Regions from separate parts of the Cecembia calidifontis genome, predicted to be linked through region 2. Evidence: riboswitches for the same ligand, from Rfam matches in the RefSeq annotation. Region 2 holds a riboswitch; the other holds the start of a gene.
The links. A riboswitch is a leader RNA that binds a small molecule or an ion and turns the genes downstream of it on or off. The one in region 2 is predicted to bind S-adenosylmethionine.
Positions count from the first base shown of each region.

Region 1: another riboswitch for S-adenosylmethionine. It lies ahead of BC751_RS18050 (O-acetylhomoserine aminocarboxypropyltransferase/cysteine synthase family protein); the one in region 2 lies ahead of BC751_RS12155 (homocysteine S-methyltransferase family protein).

Region 1 is NZ_SGXG01000001.1:4,184,224-4,194,889, reverse strand. Features, by position in the region: gene BC751_RS18065 (DUF2147 domain-containing protein) at 24-461, shown strand; gene BC751_RS18060 (VOC family protein) at 462-851, opposite strand; gene BC751_RS18055 (homoserine O-acetyltransferase family protein) at 1,067-2,128, opposite strand; gene BC751_RS18050 (O-acetylhomoserine aminocarboxypropyltransferase/cysteine synthase family protein) at 2,232-3,536, opposite strand; SAM riboswitch class I at 3,707-3,816, opposite strand; gene BC751_RS18045 (DUF4097 family beta strand repeat-containing protein) at 3,971-4,966, shown strand; gene BC751_RS18040 (YbjQ family protein) at 4,959-5,285, opposite strand; gene BC751_RS18035 (amidohydrolase family protein) at 5,347-6,639, opposite strand; gene BC751_RS18030 (amidohydrolase family protein) at 6,678-8,060, opposite strand; gene BC751_RS18025 (amidohydrolase family protein) at 8,072-9,775, opposite strand; gene BC751_RS18020 (response regulator transcription factor) at 10,021-10,383, shown strand; gene BC751_RS18015 (HEAT repeat domain-containing protein) at 10,462-10,666, shown strand, end outside.
Region 2 is NZ_SGXG01000001.1:2,799,360-2,810,025, reverse strand. Features, by position in the region: gene metF (methylenetetrahydrofolate reductase [NAD(P)H]) at 1-320, opposite strand, end outside; gene metH (methionine synthase) at 323-3,025, opposite strand; gene BC751_RS12155 (homocysteine S-methyltransferase family protein) at 3,018-4,061, opposite strand; SAM riboswitch class I at 4,117-4,216, opposite strand; gene BC751_RS12150 (RidA family protein) at 4,394-4,945, shown strand; gene BC751_RS12145 (hypothetical protein) at 4,949-6,256, opposite strand; gene BC751_RS12140 (PAS domain S-box protein) at 6,319-10,644, opposite strand.

The DNA.
Region 1 (10,666 bases), 1.4 Mb from region 2:
CGGACAACAAAAAAAGTTAAGAAATGATAAAAAAAACAGTACTGATTTTGGCTTTGCTGATATTCAATGTTTTGGAAGTCTCCATGGCTCAAAAAGCTACTTCCATCATTGGAAAGTGGTACAATACAGAAAAAGACGCCATAATTGAAATTTTCGAGGAAAGAGGGAAGTTCTTTGGCAGAGTAGTCTGGCTAAAAGAGCCTTTGGAAAACGGTAGGCCTGTATTAGACAGCAATAATGCTGATAGGACCAAGAGAAATAATCCTATCATTGGGCTAAAATTGTTAGAGAATTTTGAATTTAAAGCTGGAATATGGGAAAATGGAACCATCTACGACCCTCGAAATGGCAAGACATATTCCAGTACCATCAGGCAAAAAAGTGAGCGTGTCCTTGAGGTTAGGGGATTTATTGGCCTGTCCCTCATTGGAAGAACAGTAGAATGGACCAGGGCGGAATGATTATTCCCAGATTCCTTTTGGGACAATTTCTAGGACGTGTCCAAAAGGGTCTTCAAAGTAAAAACTCTTTAATCCCCCTTTCCATTCTTGCTCATGGGTAATGATAATTCCTTTTTGCAATAGATTACTTTTGACTTTCAGGTAATCTGCTTTATTCACTTCAAAGGCGATATGTTGTTTTCCTTTGGCATAATGGGGAGGGAGTGTCGTTTCATTTTTAGTGATTTCAGGAAGGAAGCAGAGCAATACCGATGTCCCACACCTAAAGAAGATATGTCTCCCAGGTACTTTGGAAATGACAGGCATTTCCAATATGCCTTGGTAAAAATCCTCTGCCAGATCCAGGTCAGAAAGGTAAAGGCAGCTTTCTTTGATCTGAATGAAATTCATCTTAACAAAATAGGACTTTTATATCCAAGCCCCAAAGGGATTAGGAGGAGTCGCATTTATTGTTGCTAAACGGAAAAATTTAGGCAAAAAAGCTAAGTAAATACTCAGAATTCCTCAAGTTGGAAATGTGCAGTATGTTCGAACAGTCCCCTTTCCTTAAAAAAGGAAGGGGATTCTTAGGGATCAAATGGGGAAAAACCATAATAAATAAATATTCAGGTGTTCGTGTTGCTTTCCAGGTAAAAACTGCTCAAAATATATTGAAGTTGATCATATTCTATCAAAAAAGCATCATGCCCATAAGCAGACCGAATTTCTTGGTAGGTACCTTTTAGGGCATGTTGTGCTATCATTTGTGATTCTTCTTTGAGGAATAAGAGATCCTTGTCCACACCAATTGCCAATACTCTGCATTTTAATTTCGAAAGGGCTTTTTCAACCCCGCCCCTTCCTCTTCCAATGTCATGACTGTCCATTGCTTTGCTTAAGACCCAATATGAAAATGCATTGAATCGGTTGGCAAGTTTTTGACCTTGATACCTCAAATAGGAAGAAATTCTAAAATTATCTAATTTGTCCTCATTGTCTGATTGTTTTATGGCGAAATCCTGTGGATGTCTATAGGAAATCATAGCAATTGCCCGCGCTGCTTCGAGGCCTTTTTTACCTGCTGCTGGATTTTTATCGCCCCAGCTGGCGTCAGCTTCTATGGCCATTCTCTGGCATTCATTGAAGCCGATTATCCATGGAGAGGTCTTGGCATTGGAAGCAAGAATGATGGAGTTTTTGACCTTTTCTCCCAATGTATAAGCCCATTCCAAAGCAACCTGGCCTCCCAAAGACCCTCCAATTAAGGTGTGGATGCCGGAAATTCCCAAATGAATCCGTAATGTTTCCAGACTATTGGCCAAATCCCGGGTGGTCAGGTTGGGGAAATCATAATAATATGGCTGTCCAGTACCGGGATTCTCTGAAAGGGGATTGGTGGAGCCGTAGCATGACCCCAATAAATTGGCACAGACGATGAAATGCCTCGAAGGATCATAAAATTTGTCTTCACCGACCAATCCATTCCACCAGTCCTGAACATTGGCATCGCCAGTAAGGGCATGGATTACCCAGACCACATTGTCTTTTTCAGGGGTTAGATGTCCTTGCGTAGTATATGCTATTTCAAATCCATTCAGTTTTTCTCCGGATTCCAATTCCAATTCACCTTCATATGTGTAGGTTTCCTGCGCCATGTCTAATATCAGGTAATTACTTGCTAAATTCATTTTTGAAAAGGCTTAACGCGCTTTTTTTTTAACCCATTGGGGAGATATTCCCCAAAGGAAAGGTTTATATAGGTTTTCTAATGCTTTAGTTCTGCTCAATCACTTACGAGATTTTGTCAAAAGCCTGTTGTAGGTCTTCCTTGATGTCCTCAATGTGTTCGATGCCAAGTGAGAGACGTAATAGGGTTGGGGTAACCCCGGCAGCCAGTTGTTCCTCATGGCTCAACTGTTGGTGCGTGGTGGCAGCAGGTTGAATTATAAGGGTCTTGGCATCTCCTACATTGGCCAGGTGGGAAATCAATTTGAGGTTATTGATAAAGTCAGAGGTACTTTCTTTATCTCCTTTGATCTCAAAACTCAATACTCCGCCATATCCGTTTTTCAAGTATTTTTTTGCCAGGGAATGATAGGGCGAAGATGCAAGGCCAGGGTAATTTACTTTCTGTACCTGAGGATGAGACTCTAGCCAATTAGCTATCTCAAGTGCATTGTCTACTGTTCTCTGAACCCTAAGGGAAAGGGTTTCCAAACCCTGTAACAATAAAAAAGAGTTGAATGGGCTCAAAGCTGGGCCAAAATCCCTCAGGCCTTCCACCCTTGCCCTGATGGCAAAGGCGATATTCGGTAGCCCTAATGGGTTATTTTCTCCAAAAACTTCCCAGAATTTCAATCCATGGTAGCCTTCAGAAGGCTCTGTAAACTGAGGGAATTTTCCATTTCCCCAGTTGTAATTGCCTCCATCTATAATGATTCCACCGATTGATGTGCCATGGCCACCAATCCATTTGGTAGCAGAGGAAGTAACAATGTTGGCGCCATGCTTTAAGGGCTGGAAGAGGTAACCTCCGGCCCCAAAAGTATTGTCCACCACTAAGGGAAGGTCATGCTTTTTGGCCAAATGGGCAATGGCTTCAAAATCAGGTATATTGAACTCCGGGTTGCCAATGGTTTCCAAATATAGGGCTTTGGTTTTGTGATCGATGAGCTTTTCAAAATCTGCTGGACTGTCGCCTTTTGCAAATCTCGCCTCAATTCCAATACGCTTAAATGCGACTTTGAACTGATTATACGTACCACCATAAAGAAAAGAGGTAGATACGAAATTTTCTCCAGCCTGAATGATATTGTTCAAAGCCAGGAATTGTGCAGCTTGTCCGGAGGATGTGGCAACAGCTGCAACCCCACCTTCGAGAGCGGCCACTCTTTTTTCAAAAACATCTGTTGTAGGGTTCATGATCCGGGTATAGATGTTCCCGAATTCCTTGAGGGCAAAAAGATTAGCGCCATGATCAGCGGAGTCAAAAACATAGGAAGTGGTTTGGTAAATTGGCACTGCCCTTGAATTGGTGGTAGGGTCTGGGCTTTGGCCTGCATGCAATTGTAGGGTTTCAAATCTGTAGTTAGCCATTGAAATGAGATTTAAAGGTGGGAAATTTTTTAAATCCTATAGAGTAAATAGGAAAGATGTAATTTAACAACAAAATCACATGCAACAATGCATGATGTTGATTTTAGAGCAGGAAATGGATTTTTGATTATTTACCTGTACAGAGGGCTGTTGTAAATTCATATGTTCAGAATTTATATTTCCGGATGACGATATTATCTACCGGCAGGAATTGGCACCTTGGATTTTCCAGGTTGCCAGAGGGTCTGTGAGCCTGTCTCTCGCCTCTTCTTTATAAATCCTTCACGTAAAAAGTGAAAGATATCACAAAATAATAGGGGCTTATCTTTTAAAGCAAGTAATGGTATGAAAATATTTTTTCTTGGGTTAGTTTTTTAGAAAAACTGGCATTTGTTTCGCGGTGTAAATTTCATTGTTAAATATTTAATCGTTCCATGAAAAACATCTCATTGCAATTCGGATTCAAGCCTTTGTTTTTCCGATCAAAAATCACCCAATCCTTACGTTTATTCCTGATAGGACTTGTTTTGAGTTCACTTACAAGCTGCCTAGGGGATGATTTATCAGTTGTTTCCGAGATTCAGCAGGATTTTGAGGGCATTACCAAAATTGAGGTTGATGCAGAGTTTCTTGAGGTACAATATACTGGGGCGAGTGGGAGACAGGTGTTGAGTTTGAATGCAGAACTGCGTTCCAATTCCAATAAAAAATTTGAAGTGAAATACAGGGTAGTAGGAAGTACCCTTGTAGTTACTGTTGAAACGAACAACAGGCTCTTCAGTGGAGGAGCTAAAGGTGAAGGTTTTATCAGACTTACAGGCCCGAGGAATATGCTGCTTGATCTGGAAGCAGACTCTGGCAAAGTAACTGTAGAAAATGTAGTGAGCAATTCAGCTGAAATAGAAGTGGGCTCGGGAGAGATTTTTGTGAAAAATGTTGCCATCCCTCGCTTGAATGTGGAATTGGTTTCAGGAAGAGGTAAATTGGAAGATGTTTTAGGGGATATTGAAGGGAATGTTTCTTCCGGTAAATTGGAGATAATCAGGGTAGAAGGGAATGTGGAGGCATCAGTATCCAGTGGAGAAATTATCCTGAGAGACGTAACAGGTTTGGTTACCGCTCAAACCAGTTCGGGAAAAATTGAGATGTCCAATGTTCGGTCAATTGGAAGCATTTACATATCCTCTGGCCAATTGTTTGCCACCAATTCTGGATTAAGCCCCCAGACTGCTTTAAGAGCGTCTTCTGGAAATATTTACATTCAGACTACCAGCAATCTGAGGGATTTTAATTATAACATTACCGTTGGAAGCGGTTCGGCCAGGGTCGGGACTTCTCAGTCTACCTCAGGCACTTTGAATATCAATAACGGTTCTTCCACCACCATTCGGGGAGAGGTAGGGTCTGGGAAAATTGAAATTGTCAATTAAAGACTTTTTCTATCTTAACCGCTGTTCCGGCAGCGGTTACCATCAACATGCCGTCTCTAATCGTTTCATAATCCAGGTCAATGCCTATGACTGCATTAGCTCCCATAGCTTTGGCCTGCATTTCCATTTCTGCCATTGCTGTGGCCTTTGCTTCCCGCAATACCCTTTCGTAGGCACCGGATCTGCCGCCCACAATATCGGTAATACTTGCAAAAAAATCTTTGAAAACATTTGCACCTATGATGGTTTCGCCCGATACAATGCCCAGGTAAGCGGTGATTTTATAACCCTCTAATTGTGGTGTAGTACTGACTATCATATTGTTGATTTAAAAACAAAGCCGCAGCCAATATCGGCTGCGGCCTAAACTTAAATCAGATTTAGTTTTTTTCCAAACCTGGTGATCTTTCCAGAAATTCCTGATATAATTTGATATGCCTACTGCTCATCGGTACCCTGTAGCCATCAATAAATACATGCAATATTTGTGATTTGGTTTCAAAGGGATCTCCGGTGGAAACAAAAAGGGTGGCGTCTTTTCCAACTTCAATGGAACCCATCCTGTCTGCAATGCCAAAAACTTCTGCAGCATTGATGGTGATCGCTTTTAGGGCTTCTTCTTTCCCCATGCCATAGGCAGCAGCAAATCCGGCATTAAAAGGCAAGTTCCTTGTATTTTCTGCATCATTGCTTCTTATAACCACTTTTACCCCTGCTTTTGCCATTTTTCCAGGATTGGTATATGCGGCATCATACCTGTCTGATTGTCTGGTAGGAATAGATAGCATTGGGCCAACAATTACCGGAATGCCTGCTGCTGCAATTTTATCTGCAACTCTCCAACCTTCTGCGACTCCCATAAGTATAGCCTTTACTTTTTTTGATTTTATCCAATCAATTGCGGATAAAATATCCGAAGCTGCATTCACCTCAACCAATAGTGGCAATTCTCCTGCAATTACTTTGGCTAATTGCTCCATTTCAGGATAGTATTGCAATTCTGCCTTAGCTTTTTGCAACTGATAATAGGTTTCAGCTCTTGACCAAATATCATTCAGGGTCTTTTGTGCTGCTTCAGCCTCTTTCTTTATATCTTCATCACTTCTTCTGTCCCAGGTACTTCGGCGCGCAGAGGAAGGAAAGTTAAGTACGACCCCCTTGAATCCCGCAAACATTTGGTCAGGGGTATAGCCGTTCAGATTGATCAAGGCAGCAGTACCAGGGAAAAGGCCTCCGGAGGGTACTGCCAAAGTAGTAGTTACACCGCTGACTCTGGTAACCGGAATGGCAACTGAATTGGGGTTTACCGCTACCAAGGCCTGCATGTTGGGAGTAACCTGGCCTATTTCCGCATAGTCTTGGGTTTCAGGCAATGAATTGACTTCCACAAGTCCCAATCTGCTTCCGGCATCCACCATTCCAGGATAGATGTAATGGCCACTACAATCAATGATTTCAGCATCAGCTTCCTGGATATTCTGACCTACTGCCAGAATTTTTCCATTATCAATCAAGACACTGGTTTTTTCCAAAGTGCCTTTAGTAACTGTAACGACAGTTGCATTTTGGAGTAGGAATTTTCCTGTTCTGGGCTTGACGAATTCCCCATCAAATTGTGCCTGCACTAAGAAAGGCAACATTGAGATGGCAAAACTATATAGTAATTTTTTCATGTTTTTCATGGTCTTTCTATTTAATCCCTTTCAGGAAATTAATGTGAATGATTAAATAGGTTTCTACCAAAATTGGTAAAGAAGAAATCCACCCCGTGCATACACCTATGTTCGTGCTCTCTGAGGAAGATGGGTTCCAGGGCTTCACTGGCGCTGACTTTTAGCCTCATATCATCAGGGTCCTCATTGATGTCAAAATACTTTACCCCATCGACAAAAGTCATCTGTGGAATGGCATAGATAGAAAGTGGATGTCCTTCAAATATCACCAAATCAGCCTGCTTTCCTTCTTCAATAGATCCCACCTTATCGGCTATACCCAATTGTTTGGCCGGATTGATGGTGATTAAAGCCAAGGTCTGATCATCATCCAATTGTCCATAACGTTGGGCTTTTCCAGCTTCATGGTACAAATGTCTGATCAGTTCTCCTGAATCAGAATTGATGGAAGTGATGACACCATTTTCCATTAAGATAGCGGCATTGTAGGCTGTGGAATAATAGACCTCGAACTTATAGGCCCACCAATCTGCAAAGACTGAAGCTCCCATTGTATATTCCGCCAATTCCGGAGCAACTTTGAAGCCTTCATTGACATGGGAAAATACAATGTTTTTAATTCCAAATTCTCTGCAGGTATTGATCAAAGCATAAATTTCATCGGCTCGATAAGAATGACAATGGATGATGATTTTCCCATCCAAAACATCTGCTAAAGTTTCCAACCTGCTGTTATATTGTGGAGGGATAGGCTTGGCTCCCTTTTGTTTGAGTGCGTTTTCATAGTCCGCCCATGCTTTTTTGTACTGAATGGCTTCATTGAAACCATTCCTTATTACTGCATCAACCCCCATTCTGGTCCTAGGTTGAATTCCATTTCCCCTTCCATGAACCCTGGTAGGATTTTCTCCCAATGCAAATTTTATTGTCCTAGGGGCTTCTTTCATGTATAAGTCCTCAGGGTTGGAGGAGCCATATCTATGTTTGAGGGTAATGTTCTGGCCCCCTATTGCATTGGCAGATCCGTGCATGGCATGGGAAATGGTTACCCCTCCAGCCAAGGCCCTGTACAATCCTATGTCATAAGGATTGACTACATCTGCCATCTTTACTTCTGAAGTAATTGGTGCTGTGGCTTCGTTGACAGCATCCAAGGCTACGTGGGAGTGGGCGTCAATGATTCCCGGCATGAGGTATTTTCCTGATGCATCGATGACCTGGATATTGGGAGCATTTAGGTTTCTGCCTATTTTTTTAATGATGCCATTTTCTACAAGCACGTCAGTGTTTTCCAGTGTTCCCTTTGTCACTGTCAGTACTGTGGCATTTTTAATTAAAACTGAGCCTTTTGGAGTTTGGGCTTTTGATATTAAACAACCCAATACCAAAAAGCAGCTTAAGATATATTTTATCGTTTTCATTTCTCTTTGAATTATTGGTTGAGTTGATTTGGCTTTTTTACAGCGTTCAAAGGAAAGCTTCCAAAATCACTTAATGACATGGTTCCACTAAAATCGTTATCTGTTATTTCCCCTGAAACAGACACTTCTAAGGACATTCCCCCAGCTGTAACATTAAAAGTGAAGGATAAACTGTTGCCCGATAAAGTGATATTGTTCATTTGTGAGCTGGCTTTTCCGCTACCGGCAGGGTTGTCATAAGTTATGGTACCTTTGTAAGAAGTCCCTTCTCTTTTGATTTCCATCGTTCCACCTGAACTGCCGGCCGGTGTATCAGAAGTATAGTCCCAAACGCCTGTTATATCCACTGGTTTTCCGTTTCCATTATTGGAAGTGTCTTGTTTTTTATTGTTTACCTCGTACTCAAAAACATATCCATCAGCAACAACATATTTGATTTGCGCTTCCTCAGAAAATATAGGAGCTGTTGCAACCACCATGTTGGCAAGTTTGCCTTTTTCCAAAGTTCCCGTAAACTTTTGTATCCCCAGGATATTGGCATTGTTGATGGTCAAGGCTGCCAAGGCAGTGTCTTCACTTAAACCATTGGCAATCATTAAGCGGATATTTTTGAACATTTCATTGCTTCTTCCTCCCAAAGAGGTAAAGCCAAAAGGAATGCCTGCTGCTTCCAGTTTTGCGGTTTCTTTAAGTAATTGAGTATAGGCTTCTTTTACCTTTTGGGTTCTACCTTTCATTTCTTCTGAAAGTCCGTCAGTATTGGCATTGGCAGTTTTGTCGTTGGGTAGTCTAAAACTTACCAATACCTGTGCTTTGGAAGATTTTATGGCATCTATTGCAAAGTCCATATCTGTAATGCCTGCAATGACAAGCCTGAATCCATTTTCTTTTTGGAGCATTACCGCTCTTCTCAGCTCAAGATCATTTGAAACTTCAAAGATGACCGGAATGCTCTTATCCAGGACTGGGAAAAAGGCTTCCAAAGTTTTGTTTATTTCAGGTCTGGCTATTCCTGAATTTGAAGCAAATAGCCTCATATGTTGGGAGGATAATTCCGCATTTTTGTAGAGGTCCCTAAATTTGGCCATGATGCCCAGTTGTGTTCCTGGATACATTCCCCTTCCACCTCCTGAGCTTCTGAATCTACCTGCTAAAGCAGTGTTTCTTGCCAAAATATTACTGGACTCTTTTCCCCCATAGGTTACAATAGCAGTTTTTCCGGGTAGCATTCCTCCCTCAGGAATTATTTGGGCTACCGTAAAACCAACTTTCCTCCAGTCATTGATCTGGCTGTTTTTGATGTCATAATAGTCCAGAGCACTTCTCCAAGGGGTAATTCCCGCAATTTCATCCGGAGGATTAGAAGGGTCAAAGTTAGCGGGTCTTTCTGGCTCGGTAGGACGGCTTATTCCCGCAGTTGTGGCTCCGTCAATAAAACCAGGGTATATAAATAAAGAATCCCCTTTGATGACCTGCGCCTCTACAGGTATCCGGATATTGGAACCAATAGCCTCAACAAGTCCATTTTTGATGATGATAGTGGCCCCTTTCTGTGTTTTTCCAGGAGAGGTAGTAACAGTAGCATTGGTAATGGCAAAGGTACCTGTAACCCTCCTTTCACCAGTAGGATCACTTTGTCCAAATGAAATTGAAGTGATACAAAATACCAAATAAAATAGGCTACTGAATACCTTTTGATTGAATCGGATATTCATGTCAGTTGGATTGATTTTTGGTTTTTATTCAAAATGAAAGCTAACAAAAGAATTTTTTTTCAAAAATGTATTTTTTTTTAAATGTCTAAATCGGTTAAGAACGGCAAATAATTTCCTACATAATACAAATTAATTTATTTGTATTTTTTTATAAAAAAATTATACATTTTTAAGTCGGTCGGTGCTTGTTTTTTATATTTTTTAATTTTTATATTTATCCCGTTAATCATTCAAATCACTTGATTATGAAGAATATATTGGTAATTGAGGATGACAAGCTCATATCGGGTTTGGTCAGCTTCAGGTTAAAAAAAGAGGGGTTTAATATAACCCTGGCAGAAGATGGAATGGAGGGTATTAAAAAATTTGATGCCCTTGAACCGGACCTGGTAATTACAGATGTGTTGGTGCCTTATCGAAACGGTATTGAAATTGTGGAATACGCCAAGAAGAAGAGGCCTAATTGTCCTGTAATTGTTTTGAGTTGTATGGGGGAAGAAGAGGAAACGGTTATTAAGGCGTTTCAGGTGGGAGCTTCGGATTTTATGCCAAAACCTTTTCATCCGAATGAGTTGGCTTTTAGAGTAAAAAGATTGATTGAGAACTGAACTGCCTCAATTTGATTTTTCAATTTCTTTTTGATCTAAACGGCTACATTAATCACACTACATTAACACAAAATCAAAATGTCACAATTCTTGTCACAAATGACAGGCTGGAATTACTTTGGGAATTTCGAAAATGGCTGGTTAAGTGCAAAGCTCTCCATTATATCTGATTATTTGATAGTTCTCCTGGTCCTGTCGGTCACTCTTGTTATTTTTCTCTTACTCTTTATTCGATCAAGAAAAAATTTCTTGGAGAGAAGTAAGAAACTTGTTCAATACAGGA
Region 2 (10,666 bases):
TTTTCGGTTTCCTCTTTGGTAAAACCACCGCACAATAAATGGGGTACCGCCTCTACCTTAAAGCGGTTCATGATCGCAGCACAAATACCCACAGTACCGGGACGTTTTTTCGTAGCGACCTTTTCCAAAAGGCCACTGGGATGCTTCTTATAAATGAATTCCTCCCTATGGTAAGTAACATCCACAAAAGGTGGATTGAACTCCATCAAGGGTTCTATACCCTCACACAAATCCTTTAGACTTTGTCCTTTTAGAGGAGGTAAAATTTCAAAAGAAAACAGGGGTTTATCTGCCTGCTCGATATATTCTGTAATTTTCATAATTAATTTTCTTGAACCTGAAGTGATGGAGAGTAAGCCAAATTAGGAGATAACCACTTTTCAGCTTGAGCCTTACTGATACCCTTTCTTGAAGCATAATCGGCAACCTGGTCTTCCCCGATTTTTCCCAGCCCAAAATACTTGCTTTCCGGATGGGCAAAATAGAATCCGCTGACCGACGAAGTGGGATACATGGCAAAGCTGTCGGTCAACGTGATTCCAGTGTTTTTTTCAACCTCCAAAAGGTCAAATAAAGTCTTTTTTTCAGAATGTTCGGGACAGGCAGGATAGCCTGGTGCAGGTCGTATGCCTATATACTCTTCTTTGATCAAGGCTTCATTATCAAGGGACTCTGATGGTGCATAACCCCATATTTCTTTGCGGATCAATTCATGGAGGTATTCAGCGCCTGCCTCTGCCAATCGGTCAGCCAGGGCCTTGAGCATGATGTCATGGTAATCATCATGCTTTTCCTGAAACTCCTTCAGCTTGGCCTCGATACCCCATCCGGCGGTTACTGCAAACCCACCCAAATAATCTGTTTTGGAAGGATGTATATAATCTACCAATGACCTATTTGGAACTCCCTTTCCTTTTTTGCCTTGTTGCCTTAAAAAATGGAGGGTGTATTCTTTGGAACCTCCAAAGATTTTAAGATCATCATGGACTCTTTTTACAGGAAAAATACCGACCACTGCCTTGGCCTCCAACCATTTCTCCTGAATGATTTGGTCCAGCATTTGATTGGCATCCTCATACAAGCGGGAGGCTTCTTTTCCAACCACGGGATCTTCCAGGATTTTGGGATACTTACCACTCAGCATCCAAGTGCTGAAAAATGGGGTCCAGTCTATGTACTTCCTCAAAATATTGAGGTCCAAATTATCCAAAACCGTAATTCCTTCCTTACGAGGTGCTATGGGCTGGAAATGTTCCCAATCAATAAAAACAGGATTGGCTTTGGCCTCCTCATAACTCACCAATTGTTTTACTTGCTGTTTGGCTTCATGCTCCTCTCTAAGCTTTTTATAGGTCGCTTTGATTTCTTTGTGGTATGCTTCCTTTGTTTCTTCTGAAATGGCCTCTCCTGCAATCGGGACCGATTTGGAAGCATCTGTAACGTGGACCACTGTCCCGCTGTACACCGGGTCAATTTTTACCGCTGTGTGTATCCTTGAGGTGGTGGCTCCTCCTATCAACAAAGGAATCTTCAGTCCCTGCCTATCCATTTCAGAAGCTACATTGACCATTTCATCCAGAGAAGGGGTGATCAGGCCACTAAGCCCGATAATATCCACCTTGTTTTTTAAGGCTTCATCAATGATTTTTTGGGCATCTACCATCACACCCAGATCAATGATCTGGTAACTATTGCAGGCCAATACTACTCCAACTATATTCTTACCGATATCATGAACATCGCCCTTGACTGTAGCCAACAGGATTTTTTTGATGCTACTCTGTTCCTGGCTGTAGCCGGTATCCCCAAGCTTAGGCATAAATGGTTCCAGATAGGCCACTGCCTTTTTCATCACCCGAGCTGATTTGACCACCTGGGGCAAAAACATCTTCCCCTCTCCAAAAAGGTCTCCCACCACATTCATCCCATCCATTAATGGACCTTCTATGACTTTCAGGGGATTTTGATACTTCAGGCGGGCCTCCTCGGTATCTTCAATGATATAATCAATGATTCCTTTGACCAGTGCATGCTCAATCCTTTTCTCTACTGAGTCCTGCCTCCAAGCTTCTGAAACAATTTCTTTTTTGTCCTGGGATTTGACTGTCTCTGCAAATGCCAACAAAGCTTCCGTTGCATTATCTGACCGATCAAAAAGAACATCTTCCACCTTTTCCAATAAATCCTTCGGTATATCATCATAAACCTCCAACATGGTGGGATTTACTATACCCATATCCATTCCATGGCGGATGGCATGGTACAAAAACGCAGCATGCATGGCTTCCCTCACAGGATTATTTCCCCTAAAAGAAAAACTCACATTACTTACGCCGCCGCTTACTTTGGCTCCTGGCAGATTTTCCTTGATCCACTTGGTCGCAAGAAAAAAATCCAAGGCATTGCGCCTGTGCTCTTCCATGCCTGTGGCTACAGGAAAAATATTGGGATCGAAGATGATATCCTGAGGATTGAATTTGACTTTTTTTACTAAAATGTCATAGCTCCGCTTACAGATATCAATTCTTCTCTGATAGGTATCCGCTTGACCTTGCTCATCAAAAGCCATCACCACTACTGCGGCCCCAAATTTTTTGATGGTCTTGGCCTGTTGGATAAACTCCTCCTCTCCGTTTTTCAAGCTGATGGAATTGACAATTCCCTTACCCTGAATACATTTAAGCCCGGCAAGAATAATCTCCCAGCGGGAAGAATCAATCATAATGGGAATCTTACTGATTTCAGGTTCTGAGGCAATCAAATTCAGAAACCTCTCCATCGCTGCCACACCATCCAACATTCCTTCATCCATGCACACATCCAAAATCTGTGCACCTCCCCTTACCTGGTCCAGAGCAATTTCCAAAGCCTCATCAAATTGACCATTCAAGATCAGCTTTGCGAATTTTTTGGAACCGGTTACATTGGTCCGTTCTCCTATATTGACGAAATTGATTTCAGGTGTAAAAACCAAAGGTTCTAAACCTGATAATTTCAAGACATTATGTTTTTGAATCTTACTCATCTCCAGTATTGACAAATTCCACAGTTCGGGGCTGGTATTTTTCAGCTAACTTGGCCAAAGCAGCAATATGTTCAGGAGTAGTTCCGCAACATCCTCCAAGAATATTGATATACCCCTCTTTCAAAAATTCCTCGACCTGATCAGCCATTTCTTTGGCCCCCTGATCATATTGACCAAATTCATTGGGTAAACCGGCATTGGGATAGGCAGATACATAAAATGGTGCATTTTCAGCCATCACTTTCAAATAAGGTCTTAATTCTTTTGCTCCTAAAGCACAATTCAGCCCAACACTGAACAGGGGCATATGGGAAACGGAGATCAAAAAGGCTTCTGTAGTCTGACCAGAAAGCGTTCTTCCGGAGGCATCTGTGATTGTCCCCGAAACCATAACAGGTACTCCTCCTTCTACAGGATCCAAAGGCAATCCCCTTTCCTCAAATACTTCCTGAATAGCAAAAAGTGCTGCTTTTGCATTAAGTGTATCAAATATTGTCTCTACCAGCAAAATATCAGCCCCGCCATCCAAAAGGGCCCTAACTTGCTCTTTATATGCCTCGGCCAATTGATCAAAAGTAATAGCACGATAACCAGGGTCATTCACATCAGGGGAAATAGAAGCGGTTTTATTGGTTGGCCCTAAAGCACCGGCCACAAAGCGGGGTTTTTCCGGATTTTTTGCAGTAAACTCATCGGCCACCTCCCGGGCAATTTTTGCAGATTGAAAATTGATCTGATAAGCTAAATGCTCCAGTCCATAATCTTCTTGCGCAATTGAAGTTCCGCTAAAAGTATTGGTTTCAATGATATCTGCTCCAGCTTCCAGGTAAGCAGCATGAATGGCTTTGATTATATCAGGTCTTGAAAGAGAAAGCAGGTCATTGTTACCTTTCAAGGGTTTGGGGTGATTTTTTAATTCCGGGGTCCTGAAATCCTCTTCTGAAAGCTTATAACGCTGAATCATGGTACCCATGGCACCATCCAAAATCAAAATTCTCTTCTTGGCAATTGAAAGTAATAACTCGCTTCTTTTCATAAATCTAACATTAAAAAGCTTAAACGAGTCTAACCGGATGAAAAAGGAATTCTTCCGCTCATCTTTTTCCGGCTTTTCCGGAAGGGGAATTAGCACCTTGTGTTCAGGTTGCTAAGACGTCTCAGGGCCCATCCCTCGGTCTTTCTCGATAAGCATATCCAAAGTTAAGGGCTATTCTTGAATTTTATTACACATTTCAATAATTCTTGCAAAAAATTAAATGGAACCTGTTTTTAGGGGACGGTAGTTTCCAAATTCTCATTATTAGGTTCATTTTTTTGAATTTCAAAACTCCAAAGTTATTTTAGAGGCTAGCTCAAACACTTCCTTCTATGAAAAAAATCTTGTTGCTCTTCATTCTTCCATTTCTTTTTTCTTGTTCCAACGAAAAAACTTCTTCCACAGATCCCCAAAACACCTATTGGGATGCGGAAGAGAAACTCCTTTCTTTGGGAATTCACCTGCCTGCTGCCAGCCAACCTGTTGCCAATTATGTCAATGCGGTTAAAACCGGGAATTTGCTTTTCTTAGCAGGAAAGGGGCCAAGTCTTCCAGATGGAACTTACATCACCGGCAAAGTAGGCAAAGACCTCAGCATTGAAGAAGGGAAAGAAGCAGCAAGACTTGTAGGAATAGCCCAATTGGCTGTCCTCAAAGCAGAATTAGGGGACCTCAACAAGGTGAAAAGAATCGTAAAAGTATTGGGTATGGTAAATTGCGGTCCCGAATTCACCCAACAGCCTCAGGTCATCAATGGATTTTCGGACCTGATGGTGGAAGTTTTCGGAGAGAAGGGTAAGCATGCCAGGTCTGCTGTAGGAATGAATGCATTACCTATGGATATAGCAGTGGAAATAGAACTTATCGTAGAAATTGAAGATTAACTGTTATGGCCTTATCCCAACACTGAATTGTAAATAAGGATTGGCCATATATTTGAACATAGCCAAATCTGCCAGTTTATATTGGCTGGCAGGCAGTTCGTAACCTGCATGTATCCCAAGTATCAGATCCATAAATTTCTTTTGAGACAATGGGATACCGTAGGTGATGAACGCCTCAGGTTTAAGCATAGCACCATATGCTGCCAAATACCCATCATGATCAGGTTCTTCAAAAAGTCTTGGAAAATCAGGTTTTATGTCAGAAGTCAAGGTGTATCTTAAATTTCCAAACCCTATCCCTGCAAGGGCCCCAATTTCCAAGTTTCTTAAATCCAATAATTTCAATCCTCCATTAGCATAGACCCTGACACTATTCAAACTATGGCTTTGTGTTTCACTTGCTTTCCCTCCCAGACCAAGGTTAAAAAAGTCCATCCCATACATCAACTGCTTGCTGTAGCCCAATACTTTGAGCCCCCAATTATTAGGTCTTCCGGTGAATGGCTGAAGACCATTATCAACCAAGTGTTCGTTGAAGAAATCCGGACTGGTAAAATTGAGCCCATAAAATATATGTACCCCCAATGAAGCATCTTTATAAAAATACTTGTAATCAGGAAGTGTTATTCCTGCCCCTAATCTCAGGAAAGCCCCTGATTGCGTACTGTTGAAACTAATCCCATTTACATTCCAGGAATTTTCAAAGGGGCTAAATGAATAGCCGAACTTTGCCATTAGGGCTAAAGCTTCATCTCTACCCGGAATAGGTAAATCATAACTCAATTGAAATCCAATCTCGGTCAGGAAACCGGAAAGATTGAGCGAATTTTTATGGATATTCCCATCTCTTAAAATAAATCCCTGTGCAGGACTTTGTAAAAAATCATCCAGGTCCCTGAACTCATTTTCTCTTAACATTTGAAAATTGAGAAAACCTGAACCAACAGACATATAATGGATCAACTGAAAAGGTCCTTCTTCTGTAAATGAAAATCCAACATTGACATTAAACCTTGTGGTACGGTAATCAATTTCATAGCCATTAAAAAGTGACTTTGGTCCAGGGTTATGAAACAATTCCACTCCAAGAATAAAATCATTATACCTTGCCTGATAACCAAAATTGAAATTAGTATACCCCTTTCTCATCGGGCTAAGACCTTTATTTTCAAGCATTTGATTGAACTCTCTCAGATTTGTACCTGTCCTGCCCATCGTAAAATACATGGTAGCCCTACTGGATTGGGATTCTTGCCCCAATACAAGGGGGAAAAAGGTAACCAAGAAAAGACCGGTCAATAAGAGTCTCATACAAAATATTTACATCCCAAAAATAAAACCAATCTCCATAAGTAAAGCAGTCCAAACAAAAATTAAATCTTTAAAAACCGGATAATTTTTGAATAAAGACTATCAGGATTGAAGGGTTTGGGGATAAAGTCATCCATACCAACTTCTTCCAGTTGAACCTTGACATCTATAAGAGAAGAGGCTGTCAGCGCAATGATCGGAACATTTCTTTTTTGAAAATCAGGATGATTCCTGATGAATGAAGCAACCTCAAACCCATCCATTTCTGGCATTTGGAGATCCAATAAAATCAGATTGAAGTCATGCAATTCAAACTCCTTTATGGCCTGTTGACCATTTTCTGCAATTACAATTTCTCCTACACCCCACTTGGTCAAAAATTTATTGATCATAATTTGGTTGACGAGGTTATCTTCCGCTACCAAAACCTTAGCAGAGCCAAGGTTTTTATCATAGGAAGCTACCCGTCTGAAGTGAAGTTCTGTCGAAGCCTTTATTTTCTGGAACTTAATGGTAAAAGAAAAAACCGTACCTCCCCCTGTTCGCTTCCTGATCGTGATGTCTCCTCCAAATAAATTTACCAACCTTTTGACAATCGCCAAACCGAGGCCAGTTCCTCCATACTTTCTGGTCGTATCAGCACTGGCTTGGGTAAAGGCTTCAAATACCGTAGCCATTTTATCCTCAGGGATACCAATGCCGGTGTCTTCTATTTCGAATTGAACTGCTATCTCCTCAGCGTTTTCATCTACTCTTTTCAATGCAATTTTTATAAAACCCTGTTGGGTAAATTTGACAGCATTGGAAATAAGGTTATTGACTACTTGGCCCAATCTCACCGGGTCTCCTATCAACTTCGTCGGGATCTCTTCATCATAATCAAAAATGATTTCCAGGGACTTTTCCCTGGCCTGGTAAGTGTAAGAATGAAGGATACGGTTGATGACATTTTTCAATTCAAAATCCAATTTTTCAAGCTCAACTTTCCCGGAATCAATTTTTGTGAAATCAAGAATATCATTGATCAGGCCAAGTAAGTTTTCTGCTGAAAACTGAAGCGTCTTAAGGTTTTCAAGCTGGTCAGGCCTTGGATTATCTTCAATAAGCAAATGGGCCATTCCAATAACTGCATTCATTGGTGTCCTGATTTCATGACTCATGATGGACAAAAACTGAGATTTCACCTTAGAAGCCTGTTCGGCTTTTTCCTTAGCCAATAACATTTCTCTTTGTGCCTCTTTCAACTGGGTGATGTCACGTGCAATTCCATTGTAAAATACCCTGCCATCTTCAGTGGTTATCAATTTCCCATTTGAACTAAAAATCCTGTAATCCCCACCTTTACGTCTCAGTTTGAATTCGAGGTACTGATTTTCCATTAAGAATTTAATAGGGTCGACTATCAATTCTTTTAATTCTGAAAAATCATTCTCATGCAAAAACTCTGTAAGCTTGAGGTTCAATACCTCCTCAGGTTCATACCCTAAAAACTGCTTGATATTGGGAGAAACATAAGTCAAGGTGAAATCCGGCTCCATGGAGAAGATTATTTGTGTTGAATTTTCAACCAATCTCCTGTACTTTTCCTCACTTTTAAGAAGGTTTTCCTTCGCATTATATTCTTCATTGATATCCCTTAGGATACCTAGGGCATATTCCACTTCACCTTCATGCATGATCGGTTTTATGGTCATTTCATAAACCCTTTGCCTAAAAATCAGGATTTTATTGACATCCTTTTTTTGATATAATGCGGTCTTTACCGCAGGCTCAATTTCGCTGAGATTTTTCTTGTGTACTTCCGAAAGTGTTTTGCCTTCAAAATCAGAAGGTTTCATCCCCCAATTTCTCATGGTAGACCCTTGGGCAACAATATATTTTAAATCCTTATCAATGAGGAATACGCTGATAAATGGAATATTGGATGCCAATACCCTATACCTCTCCTGACTGCGGATAATTTCTTCCCTGGCCTTTTTTCTTTCTGTGATGTCCTGTAGTATCCCTTCATGCAATACCACCTTTCCATCCTGATCCAACAATTCTCTGGATTTATCCTCCACCCAACGGTATTCACCACTGGATTTTTTGATTCTATATTCTCCTGAATAAGCAGGTATTCCCTTTTCATGTTGCTCCTTGAGATGAAAATCAAGCAACTCTTCTAAATCATCCGGATGGATCAACTCCAAAATACTGGCGCCATTTGTAATCAATTCATCTGCCTGGTAACCAAATTGCTTGATATTATCCGATATGTATAAGATCTTGAAATTTTCATTGGGATCAACTGTAAAAAGAACAGCAGGGCTATTTTCGACTACCATTTTAGCCCTTTTGGCCAGTGCCTCCTGCTTTTGCAATAGGGATAGATTCCTTATGAGAAATGAATACCCTAGCTTTTCTCCTTCATCATTTAAGAAAGCCTGAACAGAAAGATCATAAGGCTGTACTGCTCCATACAATGATTTCAGATTCAGTTCCCGTCTATATACTTTCTCATTTTTTAATTCCCCTATAGCAATTTTGATTTCATGCACATCTTCTGAAAGAAAATCAAACAAATCAAAAAGGGTCCCTTGAAATTCAGCGGACTGTAAGAGTTTACATTCCGTCCTGGCAGCTTTGTTTAGATAAAGCACGTTCCATTGGGTATCAGTCACAAAAATGGGGTCATCAACTTGTGCCAAAATCTGTGACTGAAGTTTCAGGTAATTCTCAGCACCTCTTTTGTGTGTGATATCGGAACAATAGCCATAAATCTCTAATTTATCGGTCCCTTCTCCTTGCTTTACAACTATATTGTAGGAAAGGATTTTCTCTTTCCCTTCGGATAATTTTAAGATTAACTCACTTGAAGAGCTGCTTCGATCAAAAATCGCCCTTTTTACATCCCTTATGAAGGTTTTCCTGGTCTCTTTAGATATTTTTGGAAACAAATCTGCCAATTGTACAGAAGACACCCCATCTGTAATTTCAAAAATCTTATTAAATCCTTTCGAAATATGAATGCGGTTTTTGGAGGGGCTATATCTCCATGAACCCGATTTTGCAAGAATTTCTGTAGATTCTAAAAGTTTCTCATTCCTATCCAGGCTCTTTTTGATTGCCCGATTGATAAAACTTCCTGCATAAATATCCCCCAGTTGCCTAAGGACGTATTCATCCTTTTCTACCCAATCCCTCTTTTCCTTTACAGCATCCAAACCAAAAAAGCCAATAAGCCTGTGTTCAGAAAAAATGGGAATTAAAATCACTGACTGAATCCCCTGTTGCTTATAGACTTCCTTTTCCAAAGCAAAGGTATCTGACAAAGATTCGACATCAGATATGATGAAAATTTCCCCCTTCCTGAGTGCTTTAATGGTAGCAGCGTCCTCGTGAACCGGGATATATTTCATGTCCTCAATCTGGGGCAAAATTCCCTCATTAGTCCACTCATAAGCATATTCCATGGACTTCAGGTCATCGTGAACTAGAAAAATATAGGCCCTGTCTGCTTTTTCAAACTCTCCGAGCATTTTTAAAGAGTCCTGAAAAACTTTATCCAGCTGATGATAGTCTGCATTGACAAACTTTGCAGAAATCTTATTGATCAGAATTTCCAGATCGTATCTCTTTTGGAGAGACTTTTTTGCATAGTAGAATTCAGTGACATCTCTAGCGTTAAAGAGTATTCCTTCAACAGCAGGTTCATCCAATAAATTTTTACCATAAGATTCCAAAAAGAATTTCGTCCCGTCTGGTTTGTGCACCCAAAAATCAATCCTGATTTCCCCCATCCTTTCATTTAGTCCATCAAAGTCGCCATCTACTACTTCAATAGCCCCTATTTCTTCAAGCTCATGTAAAGATCTCCCCAAAACGACATCAGGAGTGATTCCGAGCTTATCAATGATGGAGGAACTTACAAACTTAAAAACACCTTCCCCATCAACGATTGCCATCATATCATGGCTGTAATGCAACATGGTTTTAATAAAACCCAGCTCTTGCTGATCAGCTATTTCAACACCCTGACTTTCATATTGCATCAACTCGCCAAACGTGATGTGACGCTTTCCTTTTGCCAAACAGTACCTTTGGTCATTGTTAGAGGTAAGGCTTATAAAGGTCCATTGAAAACGGGTCAAAAAACCCCTTTTATCCTTTAAAGGCCTTAAAAACTCTGTTTTTGGCTTTTCGCCAGCCATAAAAAATCTATACAATTCATTTTGGCTAATTCCATTATTAACAAACTCCTGCCACTTCTGAAAATCATATTGAAAATGCTCCCTCCAGAATTTATTAACAAAAACTATCTGATCTTCACTAAAAACCATCATGGGATCAGTAACTTCATCAAAAAAACTGAAAATGGAAATATCCAATTTTTCAAAATAAGCCATACGGTCCTGTAAAATTAAATGT